One region of the Agaribacterium sp. ZY112 genome, then DNA from elsewhere that is predicted to be linked to it. Evidence: predicted binding sites of a transcription regulator. Region 1 holds the regulator's gene; each other region holds the start of a gene.

Region 1 (6,017 bases):
TGAATGAAGCAAGGCTTTCTGCGACGTCTTCTGCAACATAGATGCTTCCTTGAAATGCCGTAATAGAGCCAACATTAGAGCACAGCCTCGCATGAGCGTAAAATCGGCCTTTCTTCACTATAGACTCCTGCGCTATGCTCGCCGTAAGCAAGCACTGATTTGAACTATGACTCTCAATAAGAAAAAAATACGCGCCTATATTGCCCTCACCCGTCTCGACAAACCCATTGGTATTTACTTAGTTCTATGGCCGACGTTATGGGCACTTTGGCTCGCTGCCGACGGCCTACCTAGCTGGCCTAACTTGTTTATATTTATTGCCGGTGTGCTGCTAATGCGTTCAGCAGGTTGCGCAATTAACGACTTTGCAGACCGCAAAGTGGATGGACACGTCAAACGCACCCAACAACGCCCGCTAGTTAAAGGTACGCTAAGCAGTAAAGAGGCGCTGAGTCTTTTTGCAATACTATGCAGCCTAGCTTTTATACTTGTGTTATTTACGAATCAACTGACTATTCTATTAAGTTTCGGGGCTGTCGCTCTGGCTTCGCTCTACCCCTTTATGAAGCGCCACACGCATATGCCACAAGTCGTGCTTGGAGCCGCTTTTGCTTGGGCCGTGCCCATGGCCTTTAGTGCTGAAACTGGCTCGCTCAACCTGCCCAGTTGGCTACTTTTTACAGCCGTGATTCTGTGGACCGTTGCTTATGACACATTTTATGCCATGGTTGATCGTAAAGATGACTTAAGGATAGGGGTTAAAAGTACCGCCATCTTGTTTGGTGAGGCTGATAAAGTCATAACCATGACCCTGCAAGCCTTAATGATTTTTGCACTTATTTTAGTTGGCCAACGTTTTGAGTTGGGTATTTATTACAAGCTCAGTTTAGTTGTTGCAACAGGGCTTTTTATCTACCAGCAGTGGTTAATACGAGATAGAGAAGCTAAAGCCTGCTTTAAAGCCTTCTTAAACAATCACTATGTTGGTATGGCGATATTTTTTGGTATTGCCTTAGATTTGGCACTTTAAATGGCTTAATTGCGGATTTATTACACTTAAATTGCAAACAACCCTAAACTTGTCATAAAAGCGTAACCAAATCTTTATTAAATCTGTCACACGGAAATAGAGCCAAAGACAAGTAGAGTTGTAGCGCAAATGATGAACCAAAAAACCATTTTGATCGTTGATGACGAAGCCCCTATTCGGGACATGCTACGCGTAGCCCTCGAAATGGCCGAATACCATGTTATTGAGGCAGAAGACGCCAAACAAGCACATGCCATCATTGTTGATGCTCAACCCGACCTTGTTCTACTTGATTGGATGATGCCCGGCACCAGTGGTATCGAACTTGCCCGTCGCCTCAAACGAGATGACCTCACCCAGCAAGTTCCTATCATCATGCTTACGGCAAAAGGTGAAGAAGATAACAAAATCCAAGGCCTTGAGGTGGGTGCCGACGACTACATCACCAAGCCTTTTTCACCACGTGAATTGGTAGCACGCTTAAAAGCCGTATTGCGCCGCACTCAGGCCGTAAAACCTAGCGAGCCGATTCATGTTGATGGCTTATGCTTAGACCCAATCAGCCACCGAGTCACCATTAACAATAAAGCAGTACAAATTGGGCCTACCGAGTATCGTTTATTAGAGTTCTTCCTTACCCATCAAGAGCGTGTTTACAGCCGTAGCCAACTACTCGATCACGTCTGGGGTTCCAATGTTTATGTTGAAGAGCGTACCGTCGATGTTCATATTCGACGCCTGCGTAAAGCCTTAACGCTTGAAGATCACGACCGTTACATTCAAACTGTGCGCGGCGCGGGTTACCGCTTCTCTAACAACGTCAGTGTGGCTACAGAATAAAGCCAGCACGACACTCATAAGATATTCTTTATGCGCAAGGGTTTAGCCACCGAGATCCGGTGGTTTGCTGTCTATTTCTGCTCGATTGTTTTTGTTGGCTTATCGTTTGATATTGGCCGCGAAGCCGCAATTTTTGCACTCGCTACTTACCTTATCTGGATTTTACGGAATCTAGGCCAACTGGAAGATTGGATCGCTTTAGCCCGTATTGGCAAAGTGAAAAAGAACAACTTCTTTGGTATTTGGGGTGAAATGGCTGACGACATCAAATTGATGGCCCAGCGACACGACAAAGAAAAGAGCCGCCTGCAAACCGTCGTTAGCCGTGTTCAGCAAATGACCTCGGCTTTAAGCGATGCCGTAATACTCGTTGATCAACGCGCCAATATTGAATGGTGGAACGATGCTGCCGGCCCCATGCTCGGTCTGCAGAAGATAGACTTGGGTCAGCGTGTTACCAATATTATGCGCGAGCCTCTGTTCCAGAACTATTTTGATACCGAAGACTTTAGCGAACCTCTTGAAATAGAAAACTACAAAAACGAAGAACAACAACTGCTCTTCCAAGTTCACCCCTTTGGTGCTGGTGAATGCCTTATTGTCGTTCGCGATGTCACACGTGTTGCCAAACTTGAGCAAATGCGCCGCGACTTTGTCGCCAATGTAAGCCATGAATTACGCACACCACTAACGGTCATTCGCGGTTATGTAGAAACCTTGATAGACATGCCCAATATTCAGCCAACACTGCAAAAGGCATTGCAGCAGATGCACGAGCAAGGCATGCGTATGACCTCTTTGGTGAATGATCTAATCACACTCACCAAGCTCGAAACGGATGACCGCACAGGCCAGAACAGCAGTGTTAACCTGCACAAGCTATGCGGACTTATCATCAACGACGCTCGAGCCATCGACCAGTGTGGTCACACTCTTGTCAACGAAGTCGCCGAATCTATCTATATTCGCGGTAGTGAAAAAGAACTGCGCAGCGCGATTAGTAACCTTGTGTTTAACGCCGTCAAATACGCTGCCGGAGATACAGAACAGGGTCGTAACATCCGCATTTGGACTCAAACACATGGCCCTATGTTTGACTTACATATTAGTGATGACGGTGTTGGCATAGACCCCAAACATATACCGCGCCTAACCGAACGTTTTTACCGTATCGATGGTGGCCGCGCGAGCTCTGCCGGTGGCACAGGCCTTGGGCTAGCCATTGTTAAGCATGTATTAATTCGTCACGATGCCATATTACGTGTGACCAGCCGACCGGGCAGCGGCTCCACCTTCACTTGCGCCTTCCCAGCAGAGCGCATTCAAAAAGACATTAAAGGCTAAGTTGTAGAACTTAGCCTTCGCGCTGCCACATAGCTAACTCATTACCACTGGGCTCGATAAAGTGAAAACGACGCCCGCCTGGAAAAGAAAAGATCTCTTGGCTTATCTGCCCCCCGCACTCAAGCACCTGCTTATAGCTCTGCTCAAGATCCTCAGAATAGAGCACTAACAACGTAGCTCCTTGCTCCGCTCTAGACCTAAGTTCAGAGCGGTAGAAGCCACCACTTAAGACGCCATCATTAAAGTCTATATAGTCAGGGCCGTACGACTGAAACTGCCAAGCCAATAAACGCTCAAAAAATATTTGTGTCGCCTCTAAATCACAGGCAGGAAACTCCAAATAGTCGATTTTGTGGTGCTTACTCATAATCACTGTCCTATTGATTCACTTTTTATGTCGCTCAACTATATGCTTGGTTGCGCTAAAAAACAGCTACACACGCCATCCAGTATTAGGCCTATAAACTCTGCAACTAGCAAAGCTATGCAAGCTTTCAGCTCTTGGCTAAAGTTAAAGCAAGCAGATGGAATGCCTATGACCATGTTAAACCTGCACGTTATAAGTAACGAGCAGAGCACCAGTGACAGCAAACTCAATAAGCATCAAAGCTATCGCTGCCTAATAGAAGGGCAGGAGCGCTTCCTGCTTGAACACTATCGCCGCCTTAATGTGATGCAAGAGAGTGAAATTATTGACTTGGAAGACTCTCATAACAGTTTGCACATAGTCCAGCATCACAAAGCTGGGCGAGAGCTGGTTGAAATAAATTCACTCAGTGAGCATACTAGCTGGCAACTCAGAGACACTCAGCTAATTGATACAGAAGGTCACTGTATCGCCGTATATCGACACACTGGGAAGCAATTTAGCAACTTACTTTTTAATATTAGCCAACTTGAAGCACTCGATACCATTGTTACCGATGCACACCTTCAACGAGTATTGCTTGCTATGTTCAAAGCTCCCCCACAGCCACAAGATCCTCTCAATAAAGTAGTTAGTCTTTTTAAGCACAAAGAACAACTCAACGAGTGTTTGCGGATTAAGTTACTTGGCTGGAATCAGAGCTATAGCTTAGCGCTAGCCCTAGTGCTCATTCACCTAAGTAGAGGCGATAGCTAGAGCCACTGTATAAGAGTCCTGTACACTACAGATCCACACTGTAGCGAAACACCATGGCCTTAATCGTATTACTCAATAAACCCTATGACGTACTTAGCCAATTTACCGATGGCCAAGACCGATCTACGTTGGCTGATTATATTAACGATGACAAATTACGTAAGGTCTACCCTGCAGGCCGCTTAGATCGAGACAGTGAAGGCTTAGTTGTGTTGACCGACAACGGCCAACTTCAACATGAAATTGCCAACCCTAAAAAGAAACAAGAAAAAGAATATTGGGTACAGGTAGAAGGCGAAATTGATCAACAAGCACTTAGCCGCTTGTGCCAAGGCGTTGAGCTAAAAGACGGAATCAGCCTACCTGCGCAAGCAGAAACACTGGCTAGCTCAGAGCTCGAAGCACTCATATGGCCAAGGGTTCCCCCCATTCGCGAACGCAAAACCATTGCAACGTCTTGGCTTAAATTAACCATCCGTGAAGGGCGCAACCGCCAAGTGCGCCGTATGTGCGCAGCTGTTGGCTACCCTTGTTTGCGCTTAATACGCGTACGTGTCGGGCAGTGGCGCTTAGCCAATAAGCTATTGCAACCTGGCCACTATGAAGTTATCGAAGTGGCAGACCCAGCACCAAGAACAAAATATAAAAGAAGCCCGAATAAACACACACATAAGCATCGCGGTGCTCAGCGACAAAATAAACGCTCGGCCCCCAAATAAAATCATGAATAAACGCGTTAATAAGATCATCACCTATATAACAGTAAGCCTATGCGCCACAGCAACTGCTTTTTATTTTTCTATATGCTGGTACTTTAGCGGTTTAGTACTCTTTCCCTATTACGATGCACAAGCCGTTAAAAGCATACAGCTGCGTGAATTGGCAGATAATGTAGAGCGCATACAAATGCCCAGCCCTGTCTCGGGCATCATCGATTTTTGGTACATCAAACACGAAGAACAAGCACCTTGTGTTGTGATTTATAACCACGGTTGGGGCGAACAACGCTTGCAAAGCGATAAATTTAGCCCCGCGTTTAACGACTTTAAATGTGCCGAACTGCGCTATGACATGCGTGGTCATGGCCGTCGTGTTGGCGAAAGTGTTGGCGGTGGACACCTAGAAAAACAAGAATTACAGGCCTTGCATCAATGGCTTATAAAGGCAAAAGGTTACCGAGAAAATCAAATTGCTTGGTTTGGCTTAAGCTGGGGAGCGGCAACAGTATTACAAGCCGCTTCCCTAGATAGCCGACCCGCATTTGTTGTCTCCGACTCGGCGTTTCAAGATTGGGAAAGTGCCATTTTCGAACGCGGCGTCAGGCAATACGGAGCATGGGTGCTCGCATTTAAAAGCGGGGTTAACTTGATGCTCAAACTTCGAGCTGGAGTCAGCTTCTATGATGCTAGCCCTCTTAAATCGGCCCCAGCTATCAAGGTGCCCGTCTTACTTATCCACTCGCAGAGTGATACCGCAACAGCCAGCCAGCAAAGTTTAAACATCAGCCGGCAACTGCGTAGCCCTCATCATTTTCAGCACAGCGACTGGGGCTCGGATCACGGTGACGATATCCTGACTCGCCCCAAAGAGTATCAACAGCTAATCAAAAACTTTGCCGCTAAGTACGCTCCTTCTTTTGGGCAAAAATAGCTAACTTACCGCTTTTAACTCTGCCGCAAG
Region 2 (6,017 bases), 200 kb from region 1:
GCTTAAGCCTTCTTCTTCGGAAGCCTGTTGATATAGGCCATCTGCGCCGAGTTCCCAGCGTTGATGTCCGTCTTCACAGTAGTATTGCAGCTCTTTGAGTATACGTTCGGCAAGAGCGGGCTGCTGGATAGGAAAGCAGGTTTCTACGCGGTGATTAAGGTTGCGCTCCATTAAATCGGCGCTGGCGCAATAGACATGGGGTTTATGGTTGGCAAAATAATAGGCGCGGGTGTGTTCAAGAAAACGACCGAGAATGCTGTGCACACGAATGTTTTCAGATACACCGGGTATGCCTGGGCGCAAACAGCACATGCCGCGAATAACTAGGTCTATTTGCACTCCGGCTTGTGAGGCGCGCATTAAGGCTTGAATGATTTTGCCTTCAGTGAGGCCGTTACATTTAAGGATGATGCGGCCTTGCTTACCTTCTTGCTGGGCTTTTATTTCGCCATCGATCATTTTTAGTAGCTGGCGACGCAGGGTGAATGGTGCGTGCAGTACTTTGTTGAGTTTTTCGTTTTTGCCCATAGAGGTAAGTAGCTGGAACATGCGGTGAACGTCATCACCCATCTCATTGTCGGCGCTTAATAAACTGTAATCGGTATAAAGTCGCGCATTGCCGCTGTGGTAATTACCTGTGCCTAAGTGAACATAACGCTGAATATTGTTCCCTTCCCGGCGCACGATAAGCATCATCTTGGCGTGGGTTTTATAACCCACAACGCCATACACAACTACGGCACCGGCTTCTTGCAGGCGTGAGGCTAGTTCTAAATTCTCTTCTTCATCAAAGCGTGCGCGTAACTCTACTACTGCTGTGACTTCTTTACCTGCCCGGGCTGCATCAACCAAGGCTCCCACAATCGCGCTTTTGTCACCACTGCGATAAAGCGTTTGTTTAATGGCGATTACGTTGGGGTCTTTGGCGGCTTGGCGCAAGAACTCAACCACTGGGGTAAAGCTCTCATAGGGGTGTAAGAGCAAATAATCTTTTTTGATAAGGGCATCAAAGATGTTGTCTTTACGGCTCAGGCCTTTGGGCATTTTGGGGGTAAATGGAGGGTAGAGCAGGTCGGGTCTATTGACTAAGCCCGGCACGGCAAACAAGCGTTTTAAATTGACAGGGCCGTGTACTTTGTAGAGTTCGTCTTCACTTAAGCCGGTTTCTTTTAGTAGGTAGTCAACAAGTTCTTCTGGGCAATTATCCGCGACTTCTAAACGCACGGCGCGACCAAAGCGGCGTGAGTGCAATTCACCGCGTAAGGCGCGAGCGAGGTCGGCTATGCCTTCCATATCTACATCGAGGTCGGCGTTGCGGGTGACGCGGAACTGATAACAGCCTAAGACATCCATACCACTAAATAGCTTATCAGCGTGTTCGTGGATCATCGAAGATAAGAAAATAAACTTATATTGGCCGTCACTAAGTTCGGGGGGCAATTGAATAATACGCGGTAAGGAGCGAGGCGCAGGAATAATCGCGTAATTAAGATCACGACCAAAAGCGTCATTGCCGTCGAGTTCGACAATAAAGTTCATGCTTTTATTCACTAAGCGCGGAAACGGGTGCGCAGGGTCTAAGCCGATAGGGCTGATAATCGGCAATACTTCGCGTGCGACAAAATCGCTCACCCATTCTGACTGTTCTTTGTTCCACTGATCTCGACGTAAAAAACAAATGCCTTCGGCTTCAAGCTCTGGGGTGAGCACGTCGTTTAAAATTCGATATTGTTCTTCAACAGTGTCATGGCATATTCGGCTTATTTCGCGCAGGGTTTCTTTGGGGTGGGCCCCGTCTAAACCTTTGGCTTCGCGTTCAAAGGTAATGCTTTGTAATAAACCGGCAACACGAATTTCAAAAAATTCATCGAGGTTAGAGCTAAAGATAAGTAAAAACTTAAGTCGTTCTAGTAGCGGGTGAGATGGGTCTACAGCTTGAGCTAGTACTCGTTGGTTGAAGCCCAGATGGCTGAGTTCACGGTTTAAGTAGTAGTCGGCATTATCGAGGCCGGGGCCTTCGCTTGGATCAATGGGGCTCATTATTACCTCAATTACAGCAGGGTATCTTTTTAGTTTATGACGTTTTTGTGACTACTGTATGACAGCCTAGCGCTTTAACACTTTTATTTGCTTTTTCGTCTGTGTTGTTTGAAAGCTGCGCTAAAGCTGGGCATGCTGCACAAATGAAATACTTAAATTTACAAACACTGGCTTCTGTTTTACTACTTATCTTGGCCGCAGTCTTGGTTTTTTTCTTGTTTAGCCAGTTTGGTGCCAACTTTTCCTTGCCAGCTTTACAGTCTTTGGTGGAGCAAAACTTTTACGCAGCACTGGTTTTGTTTGTTGTGCTGTTTATTGTGGTGGCTACTTTTAATATGCCTGGCATGGGAGCCTTAACCATTAGTGGTGGGGTTTTGTTTGGTTTAAATATAGGTACTTTGGTGGTTAGTTTTGCGGCCAGTATTGGTGCCCTTTGCAGCATGTTACTCGCTCGATTTTTATTGCAGGCGTGGGTAGAAAAACGCTTTCATCGCTTTATGAAAAACATGGATGAGCGTATTGAAAAAGATGGCGCCTATTATTTATTTACCTTGCGCTTAATTCCTCTGGTGCCTTTTTTTGTGATTAACCCTGTTTTTGGTTTAAGCCGCATGCCTGCGTGGCAGTTTTATGTTGTTAGCCAAATTGGCATGTTGCCGGTCATTGCTGTGTATGTGAATCTGGGGGCAACGGTGGGCAGTATAAAAGAGGCCAGTTTGGCGTCGGTATTCACTCCGTCTTTGATTTTCGCTTTTGCGGCTTTGTTAGTATTACCGTTACTACTTAAAAAGCTGCTTGAGCTTTTTCGATCTCGCGTTAGCGCACCTTAATTAACAGGGGCTTAAGAGAGTCCTACGGTGTTTAAGGCTTCTGAGATCTTGTCTAGTGTGACTGGTTTGGCGACGTAGTAGTTCATACCCACATCGTGTACGCGTTGGCGGTGCTCTGCTTCTACATGGGCGGTTAATGCAATGATAGGAATGTGGGGGCTGCCTCTGTCGCTTTCCCATTGGCGAATTTTTAAGGTCGCTTCAAAACCATCCATCTGCGGCATTTCACAGTCCATAAAGATAAGATCGTATTTTTTCTCTAGGCTGCAATAACGCTCTACAACTTTAACGCCGTCTTCGCTGAAATCAGGTTTGATATCGAGCTTTTCCAATAAACCCTCAATGACCATGCGATTAACAATGTTGTCTTCGGCCACGAGTACATTGAGCTCGACTTTCTTTGGCTCATTTTGCATCGAGGTCGGCATTAACTGATTCAAGCTAATGCCACTGGACTCTGCCAAGCACACTTCAATAATGCGTGAAACCAGTAGTGGTCTGCGCAATAGAGAGGATATTGGCATTAACTCATCAAGTGAAAACGATGAGGTTTGCTCGTTAGTGAGCATAATGATGGGGGTTTCAAAATAAGCGTCGAGTTCACGTATTTTTTGTGCGATCTGCAGGCCGTTACAGTCTTCCAGATTTTGTGACATCAAGATAAAGTCGATCTGGCTATTTGGATTGCGCAGTTCGCTTAAGGCTGTATCCACATCGCGATAAATAAGTACACGTAAGTTGTGTTGGGCAGCATGTTGGCGCAGCGCTTCGTCCATAAAGTCGGTTGGGTGGACGTATAAAAGGCGTTTGTTAGACAGAGCCAAGCTGCAGCTTGGCGCTTCATCACTCTCTACTTCAACAGGCTCACAGTGGGTGGTAAACCAAAAGGTAGAGCCTTGGTCGGGCTCACTGTGCAGGCCAATATGGCCACCCATTAGCTCGACCAACTGCTGGCAAATGGCAAGGCCTAAGCCGGTGCCACCAAAGCGGCGGGTTGTGCTGCTATCAGCTTGGTTGAAAGCATCAAAAATACTTTCTTGTACGGCTAGGTCTATACCTATGCCGCTGTCATTAACCGAAAAGTGCAGCAGTTGCTTGCCGTTTTCAGAGCCCGTAAGAGGCGATACTTCTATAAAAACACTGCCACTTTCGGTGAACTTGAAGGCATTCCCTATCAAATTAACCAGTACTTGGCGAAGTCGAGTTGGGTCCCCAATGGCGCGACGAGGCGTGTCGGGAGCAATGTTTGCCATTAAGGCCAGGTTGCGACCTTGAGCTGTGCCAGAGAAGAGCTGGATACAGTCGTTGATCAGTTCAAATAAGTCGAATTCGATATGCTCAAGGCTTAGCTTGCCTGCTTCGATTTTGGAATAATCAAGAATGTCGTTGATGATGGTCATGAGCGCTTCGCCGCTGCGGCTGACCACTTCAACATAATGTTGTTGTTCTTCGTCTAGCTTGGTGCCCCTTAACATCTCCACCATGCCCATGACACCGTTCATGGGGGTACGAATTTCGTGGCTCATGGTGGCGATAAATTGAGATTTAGCACGGTCACTTGCGGTGGCGCTTTCGATCAGTTTGCGGGTTTCTAGCTTTTCTTCTTTTTCGGCGATAAGGGCCAGTTCCATTGCGCGGCGCTGGTCTAAATCTTGAGCCAGTTGATGGCGCATTTGCTCAAAGGCATCAACAACATGGTCGAGTTCATCTTCTCGTTTTTCTTTATTGGGGCGGTCGAGTTTGAGCTCTTCGCTGAGGTTGTCGACGTTTAAGTGGCGGGCGTAGTCGGCAATTTTATTAAGATGAACAAACAGCAGTTTGCGCACACTTAACAGCATGCCTAGAGCGATAAGCGAAATAATTAAGATATTGATGCCGACACTGAGCATGATGATATAGCTGGCATGCGACCAAAATGGGTCGAGGTGGGCGCGCATAACCAGTTCAGCAGCATTGTCGCCACTGACAATACGAAAACGGTGCTCTTTACCTTTATCTACAAAGTCGGAGTATTGTTCGTTGTGAGCTGTGTAACTAGCTTCGCCCCAGCCTTCAAAGGTGTGCAGGCTGACTTTGCTAAGGGTACTTAATTGAGCGAGTTCGTTAATGCTCGATTGCACGCTTTTAATGTCGCCCTTATCAAGATGGTGAACAAGGGGAGAGCTGCTAAGATGTACGGCCTGCTCAAGTTGGGATTGCAGTTCGTAGTTGAGTTCATAGCGATAGAGTGCGGTTTGTAAGGATATACCTGCAATGGCTACGATTGAGCCAAGCACGAGCGCAAGAACCAGAAGCTTCTGAGCTAAAGTCTGATTTTTGAATTTCCCTAACAGTTGGCTCATATAGCGCCGTAATCTCTACTCTATTTATGCGACGGGCTGTCTAGCCATATTAAGCTGTCTGTTTAGATACTGACAGAGTTTTAGATGCCGCGGATCCTTGGGGTGTATCGCTTTCAGTGTAGCAGCTCAGGCTACCATGAAGTGGCTCAGAATGTCGTTAAGCCATCGTTGTCCTGTGTCACTACATTGCAGTTGATTGACTTTGTTTTCTAATAGGCCGATTTTTTTTAAGTGTTGCACCTGTTTTTCTATCTCTGTCCATGGCAAACCGGTGCGTTCGGTAAAAAGCTGAGCTTCTACGCCTTGCTTTAAACGCAGGGCGTTCATCATAAACTCAAGTGCTAGCTCAGTCTGAGTAATAGGTGCTACTTTTGAGCTTCGGCTACCTTGGCTGTCTAAGTAGGCTTGAGGTTGGCGGGTTTTCTGAAAGCGCAGTATCTGGCCATCTTTTTGACTTATTTTGCCGTGAGCTCCAGCGCCAATTGCTAGGTAATCACCAAAGCGCCAGTAGTTGAGGTTGTGCTTGGACTCTTTACTTGGCTGAGTGTAGGCACTTACTTCGTATTGCTTGTAGGCCTTGTTTTCTAATAGTTCTATGCCTGCCTCATAGATAGCGGCACTTTGCTCATCGTTAGGTAGAACAGGGGGCTGGCTGTAAAAAGCGGTATTGGGCTCAATGGTGAGTTGATACCAGCTTAGGTGTTGAGGCTTGAGGGCGATGGCCGCTTCTATATCGGCTAGGGCTTCATTAACAGTTTGCCCAGGTAGGCTATGCATTAAGTCGATGTTTATATTGTTAAAACCG
Region 3 (6,017 bases), 1.4 Mb from region 1:
AGCTTATGTCTGTATAAATGCTTCAACACAGTTACGGCAGATACAGACTTTACTTTTAGCGTCATCGGGAAGAGTTTTAAGTAAGGCCTCAGGAAAAGTAAAATTAGGCTCGCTGCACCAGCATGAAGAGGCCTTCTGCTTTACATGCATACAGTCATTAGCCTTGCCACATAATGGGCAACACGCAGCATAGACTAGAGGCTGCTCACTGGGTTTATAAAACTTAACCTGATCAGTTGGGCTATCAACAAGCTTTACCATAGGGGTCTCAATGGGGGGCACAACAGACTTATTGCTTCCAGTCGGGAGCTTTAAGATATATGTGCACATCTTGAATCAAAGCTAGAGCTTGCCACTCCTCTAGAGGAAAGCGCAAGCCGCCTTCTTCTTCACCGTATTTTTGACTAAGCGCCAAAGCGGTCTGTTGGTTGAAGTTAAATACACCAATCCCTTTCATAGACCATGATTCAAACAAGCGCGCATCGACCGGATGAAAAGCAATTAACTGAAAACCCCCATGCCTATTATCATTAATAATACGACAATAGGTTTGGTTGACGTGCTCGTAGTGCCCCTCTATCACTTGTAAAAAATGAGTTTCAGAAGCTAATAGCACCCCCGTAATCTCATTTATTTGGTTGTGCTTTTCACTCGAGTGCATAATATCTTCGACACAAGCCCAATCGATAGGCTTTTGGCTTTTACTCTTATAGATCAAACGATACATAACAACTCTCCCAGATAGTTTTTAGCGCCAACTAACACAATAAGAGCCAACAGGCATACACGCCGTTAATAAGCTAAGTATACGAAGTAAAGCCCGTTTTAGTTTTTTCTTCTCAGGCACCTTGGTGTTAGAAACAAATACTCTAATACTAAAAGCAGTAAGCGCGTAGCAACTAGCTAAACTCAAGGTATAAATAAAGAGTCTAGAACCGATACAAAATGAAGTAAAAAAACGAAAGCTAAAAAGCCTTCCAAAAAATAAGTCACGAGGTGGTGTATGTCACAACTAAAATACCTCACGGATGATATTAACGAACTCGATGCCGCTGAACACGACTTAGAAAATAACGGCATACCCCGCAACAACATTCATATACTTAGCAATGATCAGCACGCATTAAGTGAGCACGACCTACCGCCTTTCTCTGAATGGGCTAGGCGCGACATCCTCTACTATGGTGCACGAGGAGCGGCCCTTGGCGCGGGGCTTGCCTCATTAATTCTGTTATCAGGCTTTCTATTTACCATCAGCAACCCAATAAGCTGGCTAGTCATCAGCTTTCTTGCACTAGGCATTATGGGCTTTTGCACTTGGGAAGGCAGTTTATTAGGGGTAACAAGACTTAATCACAAGCTCGATGACTACAAAGATGCCTTAGCCCGAGGTCAGCATCTACTCGTTGTTGATGTCGATACAGAGCAACAAGAAAAGGTAGCTCGTTACGCAATCGATAGCCATGCCCCACTCAAGGCAGTGAATTAACTATCAGAGCCTATTTGTTACTCGGCAGTGCTTTATTGACATAAATATCATAACGAGTCGATTTCCCGTCTAACTGGTAAGTCGGCTTAGTGTCTGCTAAAAAAGGAGCTCCCTTCGGGCGCTTTACCACCACTCGGTATCGAGCGACGGCCAATGCCGGTACCAATAAATCATCAGCATCGCTGTCTGCACCAATCACTGAGTGAAATACACGCATATTCTTTTTAACCTGAGCTGACTTTTTACGCTCGGGAAACATTGGGTCAAGATAGACAATATCCACAGCCTCGGCCTTAGGTAAATAATCCAAGGCACTTTCTCTTAACAAGCTCATACGTTCAATCACAGGCGCCAGCTCCTCATCACCGGCAGCGGCAGCTCGCTCTAAGGCATTTTCAAGTAAAGCGTAAGCAACCGCTGTCCGCTCCAACATAAGTACTTGTGCACCCAAGCTTGCCAAGACAAAAGCATCACCGCCTTGGCCTGCGGTTGCATCTAAGATCGAGGGTTTATAAGCCGCACTAATCCCACAGGCCTTAGCAATGGCCTGACTTTTACCACCACCATATAAACGTCGATGAGCCGCCGCTCCGCCAACAAAATCCAACATTAAATTAAGACGTTTTTTCCCCTCAAGCCAAGTCAGGCTCAATTCAGTCTCATTCAACTCTAATACGGTCTGATCACTTGGTTCTTCATTTAAAACATTCAGTTCAAGTTTTAACGCAAGTTGCTCAAGCTCTAACTGCTGCTCTGGGTTTTGACTGTATAAAAAAACCGCATTCTCACTCATTTAAAAAACGACACCACTTCATATTAATTACAAGCATTTAGAAAAGTCATAAGCTCAACAAAAAGACATTAATACTTATAAACTGGCAACAACCATGCATTACGCTCAAAAATAAATCAGCCAGCGATTAAAAGCACAACCTGTAACATTTTTGTAACATTTAATAATTAGCTTGGCTGGCAACCAAAACGCACCAGATTGAGATCGATGTTTAAGTTGTCACGATACCTTAGCCCTACCCTAGTTTACCTTTGTTTTATTACAGTTGTTAACGCCTCTGAAACCATGCCCATAGAAGATTACGAAAGTAATGTGCTGATTCGTATACACGGATCTAATACTGTTGGAGCACGCTTAGTACCAAGCTGGGCCAAAGATTATCTAGCTGCACTGGGTATGGATAACATCCAACAACGTGAGCTCGATACAAAAAACGAATACGCCGTAGAGGGCAACTTTAAGGGGCAAAATTACGCTATTCATATTGCCGCTCATGGCTCAAGTACTGGCTTTAAGAGTTTAATGAGCCAACAAGCCGATATCGCCATGTCGTCACGACAAATCAAAGATAAGGAAGTCAAAGCACTTGAAAACGTAGGCGACATGCGCAGTTTTTCTTCTGAAAATGTTGTAGCCATTGATGGGCTCGCTGTGATTATCCATCCAAGCAATAATGTAAATACACTATCCATCAAACAAATTGCTGAACTGTTCTCAGGAAACATTACAAACTGGGCACAACTAGGTGGCCCTAATCAAGAGGTCAGCCTCTACGCCCGAGACAAGAATTCAGGTACTTGGGATACATTTAAGAGCCTAGTACTTAAAAAAACAGGCTTAAAACTATCAAGTGAGGCTCGCCGTTTTGAAAGCAATGACGAACTGAGTGATTTAGTTGCCATGGATACTGGTGGTATTGGTTTTGTTGGCTTAGCTTCCGTTCGTAATGCCAAAGCTCTTGCTGTATCAGACTCTGGTAGCGCAGCTCTCACCCCTGCGCACCTACAAGTCGCTACCGAAGACTACCCTTTATCACGACGCCTTTATCTCTATTTCCCTGAGAAGCCACTTAACCCCCGGGCTCGTGATTTTATTGAATTTACCCAACAACAAAACAGTCAGTTACGTGTTGATGACATAGGTTTTGTTAGCCTGAACCCGCTCATTAGTATGGATAAAGAACAACAGGGGCCCCAAGTATATCGAGACTTGGCCGAACTAGGTGATCGCCTATCCATTAACTTCCGCTTTGACTCTGGCAGCGCCAAACTGGATAACCGAGCCAAGCGTGATATCCAGCGTCTTGTTGAGTTTATACAAAAACCTGAAAATAAAGATAAAAGTATCCAGTTAGTCGGCTTTGGTGATATGAAACAAACTCAAGAGCGCGCAGTCTTACTGTCAAAGTTACGAGCGAATACCATTAAAAGTGCACTGCATAAAAAAGGGGTTAGCTCACTGGCAGTAGCAGGCTTTGGGGCGGTGAAACCGGTAGCCTCTCAAGAGGCACAAGGCCGAACCAAGAATCAACGTGTTGAAGTATGGTTACTCGATAAGTCAAACCTAGAAGCAGCCGCTGAACTTAAGAAAAACACAAACCATATCGAACTCAGCGATTCTCGTATCGCCTATTTCTGATAAAGCCAAGCTCGTTTAGAATACACCCACTTCTAAGCGAGCTTAAACCATGCCTCACGCCCCTTTTCACCACATTAAATACTTAGCCGCAGCCTTCATCTTAAGCGCTTGCTCAAACTATGAATGGTCTGTAAATGACAATGTCGTCTACAGCCCTGCCCCACTATTTAATGACTTTGATAAACGTGATGCCGCACTCAGCACTTGTTTAAAAGACAGCATTAAGGAGTTTGAGGTTCGCAAAGCCGAAGAGCTAGACAGCCTGTTCTGCCCTTCAGGAAAGATTCAACACATTCAAGCCTTATCTGTATTTACCAACATTGAGAAACTTGGTTTAGCGAATAACCACATTAGCGATGCCAGCCCGTTATCAGAGCTAAGCAAGTTGCGCTTTGTTGACCTAAGAGGCAATAGCGAGCTGGCCTGTGAGACCGTAAGCACGCTTACGCAAATAGAGCAGCTGTATCTACCCGAGCACTGCAATTAAACGCTAGCAAGCGAAAGCTTAAAGCCGTTAAGGTCATTGATCTGAGTATAGCGGCAAGCAAACGCCCCCAACCTTTTAGCGCGGAAGAAACATAAGACCAAGCGTATTTTTAGTCGCATGCATTACACGCATCGCCACAGGCTCATTATTAATAGAGCCCACTGCCTTGGTAAATCTAACCTCAACCTCTGTGCCTATAGGGGGCATCGGTGCGCTTTCAACAAACACTCTTGCGCCACCGTCACTGATATCGGTCGTTGACCCAAATATAAAGCCAAAGCTTGGGTGACGTAATTCGACCCGAATATTTGAACTTAGACGTTCGAACTTTCTTCTATCGTGCACATTAGGCTCCTTAGGTGCGTGGCACTCTAAGTATAGGCAGGCTTAAGCCTTGTGCTAAAAAGCATATTCAAGACCGCTTCAAGCCAAGATAAAAAGCGCTACTGAACAAGGGCTAAACAAGCTGCTCAGTAAACAACATAGATGATTAATCTCGAGGCAGATTGTTTACAATCCCGACACTTACCAACACCATAAGTTATGCACACCTTCTGTGGATAAGTATGTGAAAAAGGTATAGACAGATGGCTGTGTTCCGCATGGTTACACCCCTTTGGTTAAACTGTTGCGATTTTATACAAATAGATTTTACTCTTTAAAATCAACAACTTACAAAAAACAAGCATTAACATTTAACAAAACGGTCATATAGCGATCAACTTTAGTGCGCTGCAAATGCAGATGTGGAAAAGGCTCTCGAGTCAAGCCCTAATTACGCACCAAGTCCTTGCAATAACAAGCAGAAAAAATAGCATTAAGGATTTACAGAAGATGGGAAAAGAGGTAACAGCCATGACGATACAGGCTGCTTCACGAAGGACTTAAGGCGCAGTACGAAGCTCCAACCATGGCACGCCTTCATCTTGGCAGGCGTAACGAACCGAAGGCAGCTCTGCGACCTCTGCGGCCACAGCCTCTTTAACACAATCAAGGTGGTTGTTCTTACGACTAATATGACCAATAACAAGGTGCTGCAACTGGCTTAAATCTGTTTCCCGCAATAGCTGAGCACACTGCTGGTTGTTTAAATGCCCCCAAGGTGCGCGAACACGCTCCTGTAGAGAAGGCGGATACGGGCCATAAGCGAGCATACGTAAATCGTGATTAGCCTCTAGCAACAAGCCATGTAAAGCATCATAAGCTTTATAGACAGCGGGCGTCAGAGAGCCAAGATCGGTAAGCACCCCCAAACGTAAAGACTGGTATGTCATCACGTACTGCAAAGGCTCACGCGCATCGTGGGCCACGGTGACAGGTAAAACCTCTAAGCCATCAATATCGACCCGCTCGTCAGCTTGAATACGGTGCAAAACCGGTAAACGACCAAAGTCCATTGCCGCTTCAGTGCCCGCACTCATATAAACAGGGATATTTAACTTGCGAGCAAGGGGGGCGACCCCTTTGCTGTGATCGCCGTGCTCATGAGTAACAAAGATAGCTTTTAGTTTCGCGCTATCGAAGCCGAGCCTAGCCATTCTAGCCAGAGCTTCTTTGGCGCTAAAGCCACAATCAATTAAGATTGCAGTATCTTGCCAGGCAACCAGCGT

Evidence for each region. The regulator PhoB, encoded in region 1, activates phosphate uptake and scavenging genes when phosphate is short. The targets are predictions, from matches to a motif close to TGTCATAAANNTGTAACA.
Region 2: ppk1 (polyphosphate kinase 1) is a predicted target of PhoB. The motif match lies at 2,087-2,104, and genes of this name have one in related genera.
Region 3: AB1S55_RS16930 (substrate-binding domain-containing protein) is a predicted target of PhoB. The motif match lies at 2,424-2,441, and genes of this name have one in related genera.

Annotation. Positions count from the first base shown of each region.
Region 1 is NZ_CP166840.1:1,027,433-1,033,449, reverse strand. Features, by position in the region: gene AB1S55_RS04540 (HU family DNA-binding protein) at 1-39, opposite strand, end outside; gene ubiA (4-hydroxybenzoate octaprenyltransferase) at 167-1,030, shown strand; gene phoB (phosphate regulon transcriptional regulator PhoB) at 1,163-1,870, shown strand; gene phoR (phosphate regulon sensor histidine kinase PhoR) at 1,901-3,214, shown strand; gene AB1S55_RS04520 (VOC family protein) at 3,225-3,581, opposite strand; gene AB1S55_RS04515 (hypothetical protein) at 3,750-4,337, shown strand; gene AB1S55_RS04510 (pseudouridine synthase) at 4,391-5,056, shown strand; gene AB1S55_RS04505 (alpha/beta hydrolase) at 5,061-5,987, shown strand; gene AB1S55_RS04500 (LysR family transcriptional regulator) at 5,988-6,017, opposite strand, start outside.
Region 2 is NZ_CP166840.1:829,981-835,997, reverse strand. Features, by position in the region: gene ppk1 (polyphosphate kinase 1) at 1-2,040, opposite strand, end outside; gene AB1S55_RS03585 (TVP38/TMEM64 family protein) at 2,184-2,870, shown strand; gene AB1S55_RS03580 (response regulator) at 2,882-5,212, opposite strand; gene hemW (radical SAM family heme chaperone HemW) at 5,339-6,017, opposite strand, start outside.
Region 3 is NZ_CP166840.1:3,887,141-3,893,157, forward strand. Features, by position in the region: gene AB1S55_RS16910 (cysteine-rich CWC family protein) at 4-261, opposite strand; gene AB1S55_RS16915 (BLUF domain-containing protein) at 290-727, opposite strand; gene AB1S55_RS16920 (hypothetical protein) at 1,004-1,489, shown strand; gene AB1S55_RS16925 (class I SAM-dependent methyltransferase) at 1,500-2,282, opposite strand; gene AB1S55_RS16930 (substrate-binding domain-containing protein) at 2,490-3,920, shown strand; gene AB1S55_RS16935 (leucine-rich repeat domain-containing protein) at 3,970-4,407, shown strand; gene AB1S55_RS16940 (PilZ domain-containing protein) at 4,483-4,752, opposite strand; gene AB1S55_RS16945 (MBL fold metallo-hydrolase) at 5,292-6,017, opposite strand, start outside.